DNA from 4 places in the Streptomyces sp. NPDC006140 genome. Region 3 is predicted to be linked to each of the others. Evidence: riboswitches for the same ligand, from Rfam matches in the RefSeq annotation. Region 3 holds a riboswitch; each other region holds the start of a gene.

Region 1 (3,853 bases), on a different contig from region 3:
TCACGTGCTGCCCGAGTTCACCGAACGCACGTCGTCCGGGCACCGGACGATGGATCCGTACTCCAAGCTGCTGGAGGGGCGGATCGTCTTCCTCGGGACACCGGTGGACGAGACCTCGGCGAACGACGTGATGGCCCAGTTCATGTACCTCGAACACCAGGCCCCGGACCGCGACATCGCGCTCTACATCAACTCCCCCGGCGGCTCCTTCCACGCAATGACGGCCATCTACGACACGATGCGCTACGTCACCTGTGACGTGGAGACGATCTGCCTCGGCCAGGCCGGCGCGGCCGCCTCGGTGCTGCTGTCCGCGGGCACGCCCGGCAAGCGATCCGTGCTCCCCGGCGCGCGTCTGGTGATCCATCAGCCGTCGCTGCCCGAACCGGTCCACGGCCAGGCCAGCGATCTGGCGATCCAGGCCGACGAGTTGACGCGCATCCGGACGCGCATGGAGGAGCTGCTCGCGCGGCACACGGGCCGCACCCCGGAGCAGGTCGGCGCGGACATCGAGCGGGACAAGATCCTCACCGCCCAGGAGGCGGTGGAGTACGGCCTGGTGGACCGGGTCCTCCCCAACCGCGAGGCCATCCTGGCCACGCCGACCGGGCGGTGAGGCTCCGGTGCTGCCGCCCGAACTGCCGCCGCTGCCCGCGCTGACGCGCGCCGAGGCGGAGTTGATCGACCGTTACCTCGACGTCGTCGACCTGCTCGGCCGGATCAATCCGGCGCTGCACGGCGACACCTACCGCGGGCTGCGTGCCGCCCAGGCCCTGGTCGGCAAGGCGACCGCGCTGCGTGACGCGTTGACCCTGATGCACCAGCGGGGCGAGACGGAACTGCACGCCGGCACGCTGGCCCGGGCCCTGCGCGTGCTGGACGGTGAGCGGCGCACGGCCAGGCTCACGCTGCCGCCCGAGTCCGTCAGCTGACGCGGCTCGGACGGCCGTTGACGCGGATCCGACGGCCCGGGCGCCCGTTCTGCCGACGGAGCGTCCCGGGCCTGAGTCGAAACGGACCGAACGACGTACCCCTGTTCGGAGTAGACAGGGATCCTTTTTCTGGACCCCCTCAGTTGCGCAACGCGCGTAGCCGTGGGGCGGAATGGGACATTCCATGCCTGGTCCGAAGGTCCGCGGAGCAGTAGACGGTGGCTCGAACACAGACGTGTCCACCCGAACGGGTGAGTGGTGAGTAACAACACAAATCCCCGGTTCCGTTGGGATTTCGGGTCAAGCATGAGTCAAGATCCCTGTCTGACGACAAGCCCCCGCCACAGCGGCGGGGCGATCCGGGCGGACGCCGAGTCCTGCCGCCGCCCGGATGACCGGTCGACAGAAGTGGATCGGCAGGAGTGGAGGACCCAAGCACGACGGGTCGCCGGGACGGTCACGCCATGACCGGGTCCGAGCAGCCCTTGGGGTGAAGCCGCGTCAGCGGCCGGGCAACTTCGCCAGCCCGAATCCGACAGGTCATCCTTCACAGGCGGCTGACGAAGGGTTGCGCATGACTGCGCTCAATCGTGTCCCGTCGCTCATGGCCCGGGCCGGAACGGCCTCGGCCCTCACCATCGCCGCGGTGGGCGGCTCGATCGTGGCCCCCGGCTTCTCCTCGGAGGCCGCGGCAGCCACACCTGCGACGAAGGCACTCCAGATCGCGGCCTCGAAGAAGGGCTCGCCCTACAAGTACGGCGCCACCGGGCCGCACCGGTTCGACTGCTCCGGGCTCACGCTGTACTCGTTCAAGAAGGCCGGCAAGAAACTGCCCCGCACGGCCGCCCAGCAGTACAACAAGACCCGCCACATCTCCGCCAAGAACCGCAAGGCGGGGGACCTGGTGTTCTTCCACTCGGGCAAGAGCGTGTACCACGTCGGTATCTACGCGGGTAAGAACAAGCTCTGGCACGCCCCGAAGACCGGGGACGTGGTGCGGCTGCAGAAGATCTGGACCAAGAGCGTCTGGTACGGGCGCGTGAAGTAGCCGCCCGGCGTGCGGCGGCGTCCTGACGCGCCGCCGCACGCCGGAGCGTGATACGGGCTCACGTGGTTACCCGTCCCCCCATGGCCGAGCACCGTCCCTGCACCGCACGCAACGAGACGCCGCTGCAGCGCGCCGACCGCAACTTCGTCGAGCTGCTCCAGGAACTCCGCGTCACCCAGACGGGCGTACAGATCCTCTTCGCCTTCCTGCTGTCGCTCGCCTTCACCTCGCGCTTCGAGGACCTCGACACGGTCCAGCGCGTCACCTACGTCATCACGCTGCTGCTGGCGGTCCTGGCCGCGGCGCTGTTCACCGCGCCGGCCGCGCTGCACCGCTCGCTCTTCCAGCAGGGCGCCAAGCCGCGCATCGTGCAAGTCTCCTCGCGCCTGGCCACCACCGGCCTGGTCGTGCTCGTGTTCGCGTTCAGCGGTTCCGTGCTGCTGGTGGTCGATGTGACGACCGGCCGGGCCGGCGGCATCGCCGCGAGCGTGGCGACCTTCCTGGTCTGCGTCGGCCTGTGGGGGCTGCTCCCCCGGCTGGTGCGGCGGGCGGGCCTGCGTGACGAGACGGCCGGGACGGCGGAGGAACCGGCCTCACCCCGGTCGGGAACCGTCAGGGTTCCGGCGCAGCTGCGGGACACCGTCAGGCAGCCGTCGGCGCTGCGGGGAACGGCACCGCTTCGGGGAACGGCACCGCGTCGGGAGGCGTCGGCGCGACGCCGGTGACACGGGCGGTGGCGGCCGGCGCGCAGGGGGCCGGGCCGGTGCTTCGGTGCCCGAGACGCCCGGGGATGCGCCGCTGTGACGTTACGGCTCCTGCTGTCCCGCCGCCGTCACCGGCTGGGCCGGGACCGTCCAGGGGAGTTCGACGGAGATGGTCTTGCCGCCCTCACGGGTGGGGCGGACGCGGAGCCTGCCGCCGTACTCCGCGGTCAGCCAGCGGATGATGGCCAGGCCGCGGCCGTTGTCCTGCTGGACGGCGGCCGGGAGCCGTCTGGGCAAGCGCGGGTGGCTGTCCGTGACACCGACGCGCAGGTGCTCGTCACGGTCGAGCTCGACGTCCACCGTGAACGTGGGCGACTGTCCGAAGGTGTGCTGGACGGCGTTGGTGGCGAGTTCGGAGATGATGAGCCGGATGGTGTCGGACACTTCCGTGTCCGCCGGCAGGCCCCACTCCGCCAGCGTGCCCACCACGTAGGCGCGCGCTGCGGAGACCGAGGCGGGATCGCTCGGCAGAGTGACGGAGGCTTCCAAATGGTCTGCCATGGCGACGTCGTCCCTTTCCCACGGGACCGCAGGCCGACACGGAGCGGAAGGTTCGAGTACGGTCCCGGACTGGTGCTTCGTCGCCAGACTGCCACCAGAACACCCATGAAGGACGGCGATCCACCAAGATATGCATATATCTGTCGCTCAAAGCGGTGAACTCTGCGACGCGAGACCGTATTTGGGTGGCTCGGAAGGAGTAAGGAGGAGCCATGCAGCACGGTCCCGCGGTGCGCCGGCGGAAACTGGGCGCCGAACTGCGTGCGCTGCGCACCTCGGCGGGGCTCACCAGCGGTGAGGCGGCCCGGCTGGTGGGCTGGCACCAGTCGAAGGTCAGCCGGATCGAGACGGGCACGAGTGGGGTGAAACCGGCCGATGTGCGGTTACTCCTCGACGCCTACGGTGTGGCAGACTCCCAACTTCGCGAGTTGCTCATGGTGTTGGCGGGGTCCGAGGACAGCGACGGCCGGCACCACTGGTGGCACGCCTACCGCGGGGTGCTGCCGCCGACCTATCGGGATTTCATCAGCCTGGAGTCCCAGGCCAGCGCGATGCGCACCCTGGAGACCACCGTCGTCCCGGGCCTGCTCCAGACGCCCGAGTACGCG
Region 2 (3,853 bases), on a different contig from region 3:
GTTGCCAACTGGTGCAGAGGCCTTCAACCGGGCAATCGGCGTGCGCCGTGCGATGAAACGAAAGGGCGCGCTGTCCGTATTCTCTGATCATGGCCGCACCCATCGCATATTCACTCATCGCCACCGACCTGGACGGGACGCTGCTGCGCGGCGACGACACCCTGTCCGACCGGTCCCTCGCCGCGCTCGCGCGGGTGGCGGACGCCGGTGCCCAGCACCTCGTGGTGACGGGCCGGCCGGCGCCGAGAGTGCGGCCGCTCCTGGACGACCTGCGCTGCACGGGGCTCGCGGTGTGCGGGCAGGGCGCGCAGGTGTACGACGCCGGCGCGGACCGGCTGCTGTGGTCCATCACCCTGGACCGGGAGCTGGCGGAGACCGCCCTCGGCAAGATCGAGGCGGAGGTGGGGCAGGTGTACGCGGCGGTCGACCAGGACGGGGTCGACGGGCTCACGCTGATCGAGCCGGGCTATCTCATGCCGCATCCGACCCTGCCCGCGGTACGGGTCGACCGGCGCGACGAGCTGTGGGACGAGCCCATCAGCAAGGTGCTGCTGCGCCACCCCTACCTGACGGACGACGAGCTGGCGGCGACGGCCCGCTCGGTGGTCGGCTCACTGGCGACGGTGACGATGTCGGGGCCCGGCACGGTCGAGCTCCAGCCGTGCGGTGTCACCAAGGCGACGGGCCTGGCGCTGGCCGCCGATCACCTGGGGCTGCGGCCGGCGGACACCATCGCCTTCGGTGACATGCCCAACGACATCCCGATGTTCGACTGGGCCGCCCACGGCGTCGCGATGGCCAACGCCCATCCCGAACTCAAGGCCGTGGCCGACGAGGTCACCCTGTCGAACGAGGACGACGGCATCGCCGTCGTCCTCGAGCGACTGCTGGGCGGGTCGGCTCAGTACGGGCCGAAGACGTTGTCGATCGAGCCGTAGCGGTCGGCCGCGTAGTTGCAGGCCGCCGTGATGTTGGCGACCGGGTCGTACGGGTCGTAGGGGGTGCCGGGCACGTGGTAGGCGGCGAAGGTCGGGTCGATGACCTGGAGCAGGCCCTTGGAGGGCGTGCCCTTGGCGGCGTTGGAGTCCCAGTTGTTGATCGCCTGGGGGTTGCCGGACGACTCGCGCATGATGTTGCGGTAGATGCCGTCGTACGACCCCGGGATGCCCCGCTGGGCCATGATGTCCAGCGCCTCGCGGATCCAGCCGTCGAGGTTGTTCGCGTAGGTCTTCGCGGCGGCCGGGGTGGCCTTGGTGACGCCGTCGGCCGGCTCGGCCGGGGCGGAGGACTGCGTCGCCTTCTTCTGGGTGGCGGCCTTCGGCCCGGCGGCCGCCTTCGCCGTCTTCACCTTCAGCTTCAGGCCCGGGTGGATCAGCCTCGGGTCGTCGCCGACGGCGGCGCGGTTGTCCTTGTAGAGCTGCTTCCAGCCGCCCGAGACGTCGTACTTGTCCGCGATGCGGTAGAGCGTGTCGCCCTTGGTCACGGTGTACGTGAGGGACTTGGCGGGCTGGGCCGCCTGGGGTGCGGTCTGGGCGGCGGGGGCGCTCTGGGCCGGCTGGGCGGCGCTGGCCTGCGTCGCGCCGAGCAGCGGGAGGGTCAGGGCCGCTCCGCCGGTGCCGGCGGCGACGACACCTCGGGTGAGCGGGCTGGTTCTGGGGCGACGGTGCTTACCTCGTCCGGGCATGGCGATGTTCCTCTCCGGCGCCTGCGAGGTGAGCTGTCGGGTTCGGGCCGGGAGGTGCCCGGCCGCGTACGGCGCTGTGCTGCCGTGCGCGGCTTCACCCCGAGCCGTTCCTTGTCATGGACCGGCGACTTACCTGGGTCCCCCGCTCCTGCCCTGCGTGAGTGAGTCGGTGTGTGTGGGGAGTCCGGGCGGCGGCAGGATTCGGCGTCCGCCGGACAAGCCCGGAACGTATGCGAGAGCACATGCCGGGAACAAGCACCGGCGTCACATATCGACTCCGGTGACCTTGATCGGGGGGATATGAGGCGCTTGATCCTTTGCGGGAGCCAAGGCTCAACTTGCTTTCCGCGGATGGGGGTACGGGACGGTGTCGGGGTGTGGCCGCCGAGGGGGCGAAGTGATTCAACTCACTGATCGCGACCCGGGGCGCAATGCCCCGCAAGGGGAATTTGCTTCTCTATTACGGCAAATCGCATATGAGCGGTTACTTCCGGGAAAGTCGATAAATGTCTGCTGCCGCCCGGCCTGTAACCATGGGCGCTGGAGGTGATCGAAACGTGACCGGATACGCTGACTCGAGTGATGGCAGCGACCTATCGACAATCCGTTTGATCACCGGCAGACACCAGCAGACAGGAGACCCCTCGTGACCGACGTCGGGCCGTTCGGGCTGAGCGTGCGGGACCAGGCTCTGGAAGCCGATGTCCAGGCCGGGTTGGCGGCTGTCGAGGAAGGCTTGCTCGAGGCCACCAAGAGCGAGGTGCCCTTCATCACGGAGGCCGCCCAGCATCTGGTGCGGGCCGGCGGCAAGCGGTTCCGGCCGCTGCTCGTGATGCTCTCCGCCCAGTTCGGTGACCGGTACGCGCCCGGGATCGTGCCCTCGGCCGTCGTCGTGGAGCTGACCCACCTCGCCACGCTGTACCACGACGACGTGATGGACGAGGCCGCCGTGCGCCGCGGCGTCGCGAGCGCGAACGCCCGCTGGGGCAACTCCGTCGCGGTCCTCACCGGCGACTTCCTCTTCGCCCGCGCCTCGCACATCCTGGCCGACCTCGGTCCCGAGGCCGTGCGCGTGCAGGCCGAGGCGTTCGAGCGGCTGGTGACCGGGCAGATCCTGGAGACGGCCGGTCCGCAGGACGGCCGGGACCCGGTCGAGCACTACCTGGACGTGCTGGGCGGCAAGACGGGCTCGCTGGTGGCGGTCTCCTGCCGGTTCGGCGCGATGATGTCCGGCGCCGACGAGACGGTCGTGGACGTCCTGACCCAGTACGGCGAGCGGCTCGGCGTCGCCTTCCAGCTCGCGGACGACGTCCTGGACATCGCCTCCGACTCCCACGAGTCCGGCAAGACCCCCGGCACCGACCTGCGCGAGGGCATCCCCACGCTCCCCGTGCTGCGGCTGCGCGAGCGGGCCGCCCGGCTCGGGCTCGCCGAGGACATCGCCCTGTGCGAGCTGCTGGACTCCGACCTCACCGACGACGCCCGGCACGCCGAGGCGCTGCGCCTGCTGCGCGCCCACCCGGCGCTGGAGCAGGCCCGCCGGGACACCGTCCGTTACGCCGAGGACGCCCGCTCGGCGCTGGCCCCGCTGCCCGAATGTGCCGCGAAGACGGCGCTGGTGGAGCTGTGCGACGCGGTGGTGCACCGGGCCGGTTAGCCGGGCGATCCCCGCACGACCCCTACGGGTCGGGGGAGAAGCCGCCCCCTCGTGTCATACCGCAGCAGTACGTGGAGTTGAGTCCGGGGTCTGACGTATCTCCCTGGCCGATTTGGTCAGATGGAAACCACGGAACACACCACTCCTCACCAGTTCGGGTGAGAATGGCGGCTCAGGGACGAGTGCGTGGACGACACGGACAGCCGCCGCCGACCACGGAGGTAGGGCACACATGGCACCGTACGCATCCGACGACAACACGATCGCCGGGGAGGTCGACGAGCAGCGCTCCGGGCGCCGCAAAGCCGCTCGGTACGTCGTCCCGGTCACGGTGATGGGGGTGGCCGCCGCGACGATCGGCCTGGTCCCCGCACTCGCCGACTCCGGCGACCCCGACCTCCCGAAGATCACCGCACAGCAGCTCATCGAGAAGATCGCCAAGTCGGACGTCGAGCAGCTCTCCGGCACGGTGAAGATCAGCACGGACCTCGGTCTGCCGAACCTCGGCGGCC
Region 3 (3,853 bases):
CATGCACTTGAAGCCGTTGCGCTGGGCCAGCTCGACGGCGTCCAGGGTCTCGGTCAGGGAGCCGATCTGGTTGACCTTGACCAGGAGCGCGTTGGCCGCGCCCTCCTCGATGCCGCGGGCGAGGCGCTCGGGGTTGGTGACGAACAGGTCGTCGCCGACGAGCTGGACCTTGTCACCGAGCTTGTCGGTGATGGTCTTCCAGCCCTCCCAGTCGTCCTCGAACAGCGGGTCCTCGATGGAGACCAGCGGGTACGCCTCGACCAGCTCGGCGTAGTACTCGGTCATCTCGGCGGCCGAGCGGGTCTTGCCCTCGAAGGTGTAGGAGCCGTCCTTGTAGAACTCGGACGCGGCGACGTCGAGCGCCAGGGCGATCTGCTCGCCCGGGGTGTAGCCGGCTTCCTTGATGGCCTCGAGGATGAGGTCGAGGGCCTCGCGGTTGGAGCCGAGGTTCGGGGCGAAGCCGCCCTCGTCGCCGAGGCCGGTGGCCAGGCCCTTGCTCTTCAGGACCTTCTTCAGCGTGTGGTAGACCTCGGCGCCCCAGCGCAGCGCCTCGGAGAAGGACTCCGCGCCGATCGGGGCGATCATGAACTCCTGGATGTCCACGTTGGAGTCGGCGTGCGAGCCGCCGTTCAGGATGTTCATCATCGGCACCGGCAGCAGGTGCGCGTTCGGGCCGCCCAGGTAACGGAAGAGGGGGAGGTCGCTGGCCTCGGAGGCGGCGTGGGCGACGGCGAGCGAGACGCCGAGGATGGCGTTTGCGCCGAGCGAGCCCTTGTTGTCGGTGGCGTCCAGGTCGAACATGGCCTGGTCGATCAGGCGCTGCTCGGTGGCGTCATAGCCGACCAGCTCCGGGCCGATCTGCTCGATGACCGCGAGGACGGCCTTCTCCACACCCTTGCCGAGGTAGCGGTTCGAGTCGCCGTCGCGGAGCTCGATGGCCTCGAAGGCGCCCGTGGAGGCGCCGGACGGGACGGCGGCACGACCGGTGCTGCCGTCGTCGAGGCCGACCTCGACCTCGACCGTGGGGTTGCCTCGGGAGTCCAGGATTTCCCGGGCTACGACGACGTCGATGGACGGCACGAGCATCTCCTTCTTCATGTGACGCGGGTACGCGGGTCGCGTGGACCCGGCGAGGTGCGGGCCGTGGTGGCTCGCGACATGAGCCTAACCGGCTCCGGGCGATCGGCCACCGGGTCGCCCATCCCATGGACAGAACCGAGAGTAAATTGTTTCCGAACGGAACAAAGCGGGGTTGCAAAGACCGGCCGAAAGATCGGGCGGAGAGCCCGGGGCAGAAAAGACCCCGCCCCGGCGCGTACGGGGGAACACGCGCCGGGGCGGGGAGCCCGTGGGGACGGGGGCAGGCCGCTGCTTACTTCAGGTGCAGCTGCTGGCCCGGGTAGATGAGGTTGGCATCGGTGACGATGTCCTTGTTCAGCTCGAACAGCTTCTCCCAGCCGCCCTCGACCTTGTGCTCGGTCGCGATCGAGCTGAGGGTGTCACCCTTGACGACCTTGTACTCGCCGTCGCCCTTCTTGACCTTCTTGCCGGTCGGCGTGGTGACGGTCTTCTGGCTCTTCTGGGTCTGGGCCGGGCGCTCCTCGGAGCGGGAGGCCGCCTGCTGCTCGGTCTGGCGGGTCTCCGTGGAGCCGCTGCTCTGCGTGGAGCCGCCGCCGGTGTAGCCGGCGCTCGACAGGCCCTTGCCGCAGACCGGCCAGGCACCCTTGCCCTGGCTCGCGAGGACCTTCTCGGCGATCTCGATCTGCTGGGCCTTGGTGGCCTGGTCGGCGGTGGAGGCGTACTTGGTGCCGCCGTAGCCCGACCAGGTGGAGGCGGAGAACTGCAGACCGCCGTAGTAGCCATTGCCGGTGTTGATGGACCAGTTGCCGCCGGACTCGCACTGGGCCACGGCGTCCCACTCGGAGGCGGTGGCGGCGGAGGCGTTGCCGGCCGCCATCAGCGGAGCGGCGACGGCGGCGCCGGCGACACCGGCGACGGCGATGGCGCGAGTGGCCTTGGACGGACGACGGTGCTTGCCCTTGCCGGAAAACAGCATGGATGGATCCCCTCACCGACGCCTGCGAGGTGAGCTGTCGGGTTCGGGCCGGTTGAGTTGCCCGGCCGCGTCCCTCCCGGGACGCGGCTTCACCCCGAGCCCTTCCGGCACAACTGTCCGGTCGGGCGCCTACCTTGGGTCCCCCGCTCCTGCCTACGGCGCTTGACGCGACGACTGTTCCCGTGCGGCCGCTGGCAGGATTCGGCGTTGCGGCAGCCGGGGCTCGCGGTGGCGAGCGGTCATGACCGTAGGCACGTGATCGCCGGAATTTCAAAGACGATCAGGGCTTCTGAGATCTATCTCTCACCGCACTTATACGGGACATTCGCCGCGAAACATGACGCGAACTCGCGCGGTTTCGGGGCGACTTCCGCCGCCGTTTCCGCTCTGTCCCACCGGCTACTCCTCGTCCGCTTCGACCCCTACCGTGAGCCTCTGACCGGGGCGGATGAGGTTCGGGTCGGCGCCGACGGCGTCCTTGTTGCCGGCGTAGAGCGCGTGCCATCCGCCGCTGAGGTCAAGGGAGTCGGCGATGGACCAGAGGCTGTCGCCGGCGCGGACGGTGTAGGAGCCGTCCGCGGCGTCGCGGGAGGCGTCGCCGCCGCGCGAGGCGTGCCGCCCCGTGGACTCGTCCGTGCGGCCGTTCGCGGGCTCGGCGTTCTCGTCGGCGCTGGGGCCGCGGTGGCGGCCGGAGCCGGTGTCGGTCAGCGCCGAAGAGGTGCCGTCCTGCCGCGAGTTGCCGGACTCGCCACTGTCGGAACCGGCCGAGGGGGAGCTGTCGGGCTCCCGGCTCTTCGGCGCGGAGTCCCCGGAATCGGATGACTTGTCGGAGTTGGCTGGTTCGTCCTCCGGCGCCGACGGCGCGTCAGGGGACGCGGACGTCGAGGGGGACGCGGAAGGGGTCGACGAGGAATCCGGCTCGGTGGAGTCGAGCAACCCGGGCGAGTCGGTCGGACCGGACGAGTCAGATGACTCGGACGAGTCCGATGTGCCCGATGTGGAGTCCTGCTGGAGGCCGGAGAGCAGCCCGCAGGTGCGCCACGCGCCGACCCCCTGGTCGGCGAGGATTCTCTCGGCCACGGATATCTGCTGGGAGCGGCTGGCCAGGTCGGCGCTCGCGGCGTAGTCGAGGCCGCCGTAGTTCTCCCAGTCCTCCTGGGACAGCGCGAGGCCGCCGTAGTAGCCGTTGCCGCTGTTCTGGCTCCAGGCGCCGCCGGTCTCGCAGTCCGCGACCCGGTCCCAGGTCGTACCGTCGGCCGCGCTGGCGCCGGAGGCCCCGAGGAGGGGGATCGCGATGGCGGAGCCGGTCACTCCGGCCGCGACGAGGAGAGCCGGAGCCTGGCGGGGGCGACGGTGCCGACCGTTCCCGGAGAGCATACGGAGACCTTTCGCGAGACAGCAGTGACCGGCGCGGCGCAGGAGCCCGGGCCGCGCTGATGGGTGAACGTATCGGCAGACGATCACTTGTCACAAGTTCATGCCGCGCAGATCACGTGAAGATCACAGGTCTGACGGCGTGTCATGTTTAGCCGGTCGCTCCGCTGGTGAGGGCGGGCTCTCACGCCGGGGTGAACTCCACCGGCAGGGTGCGCAGCCCGCGCATGATGAGGCCGCCGCGCCACCTCAGGTCGGCCGGATCCGCCGCGAGCCGGAGGTCCGGGAGGCGGGTGAGGAGGGCGGCGAGGGCGGTCTGGCCCTCCAGACGGGCGAGCGGGGCTCCGAGGCAGTAGTGGATGCCGTGGCCGTAGCCGAGGTGCTGGTTGTCGCGGCGGGAGAGGTCGAGCAGGTCCGGGTCGG
Region 4 (3,853 bases), on a different contig from region 3:
GACCGCGTTGGCCGCGCTGAGGATCGTCTGCGTGGAGCGGTAGTTCTGCTCCAGCAGGATCGTCGTCGCGTCCGGGTAGTCCTCCTCGAACTGGAGGATGTTGCGGATCGTCGCGCCGCGGAAGGCGTAGATCGACTGGTCGGCGTCGCCCACCACGCACAGCTCGGCGGGCGGGATCTCGGCCTCGGGCGGCACGTCGACGGGGTGCTCGGTGGTGCCGACCAGCTCGCGGACCAGGGCGTACTGGGCGTGGTTGGTGTCCTGGTACTCGTCGACCAGCACGTGCCGGAAGCGGCGGCGGTAGTGCTCGGCGACGTCCGGGAAGGCGCGGAGCAGGTTGACCGTCGTCATGATCAGGTCGTCGAAGTCGAGGGCGTTCGCCTCGCGCAGCCGCGACTGGTACATCGCGTAGGCCTGGGCGAGGGTCTTCTCGAAGCCGTCGGAGGCCTGGGCGGCGAAGTCCTCCTCGTCGATCAGCTCGTTCTTCAGGTTGCTGATCTTGGCGCTGAAGGACTTGGGCGGGAAACGCTTGGGGTCGAGGTCCAGGTCGCGGCAGACCAGGGCCATCAGACGCTTGGAGTCGGCGGCGTCGTAGATCGAGAACGAGGACGTGAAGCCGAGCTTCTTGCTCTCCCGGCGCAGGATGCGCACGCACGCGCTGTGGAAGGTCATCACCCACATGGCGTTGGCGCGCGGACCGACGAGCTGCTCGACGCGCTCCTTCATCTCCCCGGCGGCCTTGTTGGTGAAGGTGATCGCGAGGATCTGGCCCGGGTGCACGCCGCGCTCGGCGAGCAGGTGGGCGATGCGGTGCGTGAGCACACGGGTCTTGCCGGAGCCGGCGCCGGCCACGATGAGCAGCGGGGAGCCGGAGTGGACGACGGCGGCGCGCTGGTTGTCGTTCAGCCCCTCCAGGAGGGCGGCCGTGTCCACGACCGGGCGTGGGGCGCCGTCGCGGTAGTAGGCGTCCCGGTCCGGCGGCACGTCGAACTTCCCGCCGAACAGATCGTCCGGAATCGACTCCGGAGCGTGATCGTCCTCGGGCGGCGGCGGGGGCTCGTCCGCGGGGCCCCGCTGGGCCTGGAGGTCCGCCAGGAAGCTGTCGTCAAAGAGGCTGCTCATCGCTCTCCGAGTCTAGGGCGCCCCACTGACAGCCCGCCGCCGCCCTGAGAACATCGCCCCGACCCGGGCCCCCGCCGACCACCCGGGGGCGCGTTGTCACCCTCCAGCGTGGCGTGATCACACCCCGCGACGGCATCACAATCGCGGATAACCCGTGACCAATCCCCCTTGATCGCCCACTCTCGGCGACGCCCATGAATAAGGTCACGAAAATGTATCGGGCATATCACCCATCAACCTTCACAGGAGCCACACGAGTTGGCTACGGTGCGAACGGGCCGCATGACCCCCACCGGCGAACGTCGCCGGGCCGCGCGGCCTCCGCCGAGTCCGGCGCGCCGCCGAGCAGCCGGAGCCGGGGACCCACCGAGACCTTGGGGTGAATCGGCCCGACTCCCCTAGCGGAGCAGGCCGTAGGGCAACCCTTCCGAGATACCCGCCCGAACCCGACAGCTAACCCGGTAGGCGGAGCATGGAAGGAGTCGCCTCCCTTGGCGTCGCACCGCAAGTCGCGTCCTACGGGTACGCGCGTGGCAGGCATACGGACCCCCGCCCTCGCAACGGCGGCCCTCACCTCCGTGGCCCTGCTGTCCCAGTCGGCCAACGCAGCCCCCGAGGCCGACGAGAAGCCCAGCCTGGAGGAAGTCGAGAAGAAGGTCGGCGACCTGTACCGCCAGGCCGAGTCGGCGACCGACAAGTACAACGCGGCCAAGGAGAAGACCGCGAAGCAGCGCAAGCGCGTCGACACCCTCCTCGACGACGTCGCCCAGCGCACCCAGAAGCTCAACGAGGCGCGGGAGGAGCTGGGTTCCTTCGCCGCCGCCCAGTACCGCACCGGCGCCTCCGCCCCGGACACGGCGACGTTCCTGCTCGCGGACACCCCGCAGGACTACTTCGACCAGACGCAGCTGATGGACCGGATGACCGGCCGTCAGAAGGTCGCGGTCGACGACTACGTCACCCAGCAGTCCGAGACGATGAAGAAGCGCCAGGAGGCCACGGAGAGCCTCACGACGCTCACCGAGTCCCAGGGCGACCTGAAGACCGCCAAGGCCACCGTCCAGCGGAAGCTCGCCGACGCACGCCAGCTGCTGTCGCAGCTGACCGCCGAGGAGAAGGCGCGACTGGCGGCGATCGAGAAGCAGAAGCAGCAGGAGGCCGCCCGCAAGGCCGCCGAGCTGGCCCGGAAGCAGGCCGCCCAGCAGCAGGCCCAGGACCAGGCTCCCCAGCAGCAGGAGAGCGGCTCCCCGGCGCCGGGCTCCGGCACCTCCTCGACCGCCCCGGCCGACTCCTCGTACGCCACCAAGGCCGAGAAGGCCCTCGCCTTCGCCCGCGCCCAGATCGGCAAGCCGTACGTGTGGGGCGCCGTCGGTCCCGGCTCCTACGACTGCTCCGGCCTCACCCAGGCCGCGTGGAAGGCCGCCGGGGTGACCCTGCCGCGCACGACCTACGACCAGGTGACCGCCGGCACCACGGTCCCCCTCTCCCAGGCCCAGCCCGGTGACCTGGTCTTCTTCTACGACGACGTCACCCATGTGGGCATGTACATCGGCAACGGCATGATGATCCACGCCCCGAAGCCCGGCACCTACGTGCGCGAGGAGTCGATCTACTACGACGGCGAGTCGGCGATCCACAGCGTGGTGCGGCCCGCCTGAGAAGTCCTGGACGTTTTTGAGGGGCACGCGCGCGTGCCCCTCTCGTCCTGTGCGCGGCGCTCTCTAGCATCGGGGCCATGTCCGACCCCTCCCCGTATGTCACCTTGTGGGCGACCTACGCCCTGACGACCGGCACCTTGTCGGTCGGTCTCGACTCGGCGGGGTACGAGGTTCTGTCCCGGATCGCCCTCGCCCTGGCCTGCGCGGGCTGGCTGGGGGCGGTCGCGCACGCCCTGCTGCGGCTGCCTCGGCCGGCCTGGCGGAGGGCATCGGCGGCGGCGCTCACCTGGGTGGCCGCGACCGCCGTCACCGGCACCGGCTTCTCCGCGGCCGGCCTGCAGCGCCCGGCCGCGGCGCTGCTGGCGCTCGCCGCGCCGCTCTGGGCCGTGCTGCTCGTCGCGGCGGCCAGGGAGCGGCACGGGACCGTGTTCCTGCGCTGCGTGGCCACCCAGGGCCTCGCCGTGCTCGGTGCCACGCTCGCCGCCGCCGAGTCGGTGGCCTGGCTCGCGCACGCGGCCCTGACGCTGTTCTGGCTGGGGCTCGTGCTCTACTGCCTCGCCCTGTTCCGCTTCGAGCCGCGGCAGGTGGCCGAGGGGCCCGGGGACCACTGGCTCCTGGGCGGGGCGCTCGCCGTCTCGGCGCTGGCCGGGGCGAGGCTCCTCAGCGCCGGCAGCGGCCGTCTGTACCTGTGGAACGACGAGGACCACGACGTCCTCGGCAGGGTCACCGTCACGCTGCTCGTGCTCACCGCGGTCTGCTGCGTGGCCCTGTTCACGGCGGAGCTCTTCTGGCCCCGGCGCCGTTACGACGGGCGGCGCTGGGCGACCGTGTTCGGCGCGGTCGGGACGGCGACGGCCGCCCTGGCGGTCGCCGCCGCCTTCGACGCCCCCTGGCTCGACGTCCTCGGGGAGGCACTGCTGTGGATCGCGGTGGCCGCGTGGCTGGGATGCACGGCCTGGACGGTCATCTCGACCCGGGCCGGCGCGCGGACGGGACGGGTCAGGTCCAGAGCACGGCGATGAAGACGTTCGCCGCGGTCAGCAGCCCGACCAGGCCGAACAGGCCCTTGTCCA

What was found. A riboswitch is a leader RNA that binds a small molecule or an ion and turns the genes downstream of it on or off. The one in region 3 is predicted to bind cyclic di-AMP.
Region 1: linked by a shared signal. The riboswitch ahead of ABZ386_RS06015 (C40 family peptidase) and the one ahead of ABZ386_RS31745 (transglycosylase family protein) in region 3 are both predicted to bind cyclic di-AMP.
Region 2: linked by a shared signal. The riboswitch ahead of ABZ386_RS27005 (LysM peptidoglycan-binding domain-containing protein) and the one ahead of ABZ386_RS31745 (transglycosylase family protein) in region 3 are both predicted to bind cyclic di-AMP.
Region 4: linked by a shared signal. The riboswitch ahead of ABZ386_RS27920 (NlpC/P60 family protein) and the one ahead of ABZ386_RS31745 (transglycosylase family protein) in region 3 are both predicted to bind cyclic di-AMP.

What each region holds. Positions count from the first base shown of each region.
Region 1 is NZ_JBEXTS010000002.1:169,140-172,992, reverse strand. It holds gene ABZ386_RS06025 (ATP-dependent Clp protease proteolytic subunit) at 1-616, shown strand, start outside; gene ABZ386_RS06020 (hypothetical protein) at 624-932, shown strand; cyclic di-AMP (ydaO/yuaA leader) riboswitch at 1,291-1,503, shown strand; gene ABZ386_RS06015 (C40 family peptidase) at 1,507-1,980, shown strand; gene ABZ386_RS06010 (DUF6328 family protein) at 2,061-2,705, shown strand; gene ABZ386_RS06005 (ATP-binding protein) at 2,787-3,245, opposite strand; gene ABZ386_RS06000 (helix-turn-helix transcriptional regulator) at 3,458-3,853, shown strand, end outside.
Region 2 is NZ_JBEXTS010000011.1:149,439-153,291, forward strand. It holds gene ABZ386_RS27000 (HAD family hydrolase) at 90-938, shown strand; gene ABZ386_RS27005 (LysM peptidoglycan-binding domain-containing protein) at 902-1,684, opposite strand; cyclic di-AMP (ydaO/yuaA leader) riboswitch at 1,688-1,866, opposite strand; gene ABZ386_RS27010 (polyprenyl synthetase family protein) at 2,331-3,341, shown strand; gene ABZ386_RS27015 (DUF2092 domain-containing protein) at 3,574-3,853, shown strand, end outside.
Region 3 is NZ_JBEXTS010000014.1:168,200-172,052, reverse strand. It holds gene eno (phosphopyruvate hydratase) at 1-1,080, opposite strand, end outside; gene ABZ386_RS31745 (transglycosylase family protein) at 1,373-2,056, opposite strand; cyclic di-AMP (ydaO/yuaA leader) riboswitch at 2,061-2,227, opposite strand; gene ABZ386_RS31740 (transglycosylase family protein) at 2,456-3,433, opposite strand; gene ABZ386_RS31735 (cytochrome P450) at 3,615-3,853, opposite strand, start outside.
Region 4 is NZ_JBEXTS010000011.1:327,838-331,690, reverse strand. It holds gene pcrA (DNA helicase PcrA) at 1-1,122, opposite strand, end outside; cyclic di-AMP (ydaO/yuaA leader) riboswitch at 1,435-1,605, shown strand; gene ABZ386_RS27920 (NlpC/P60 family protein) at 1,614-2,780, shown strand; gene ABZ386_RS27915 (hypothetical protein) at 2,858-3,802, shown strand; gene ABZ386_RS27910 (hypothetical protein) at 3,780-3,853, opposite strand, start outside.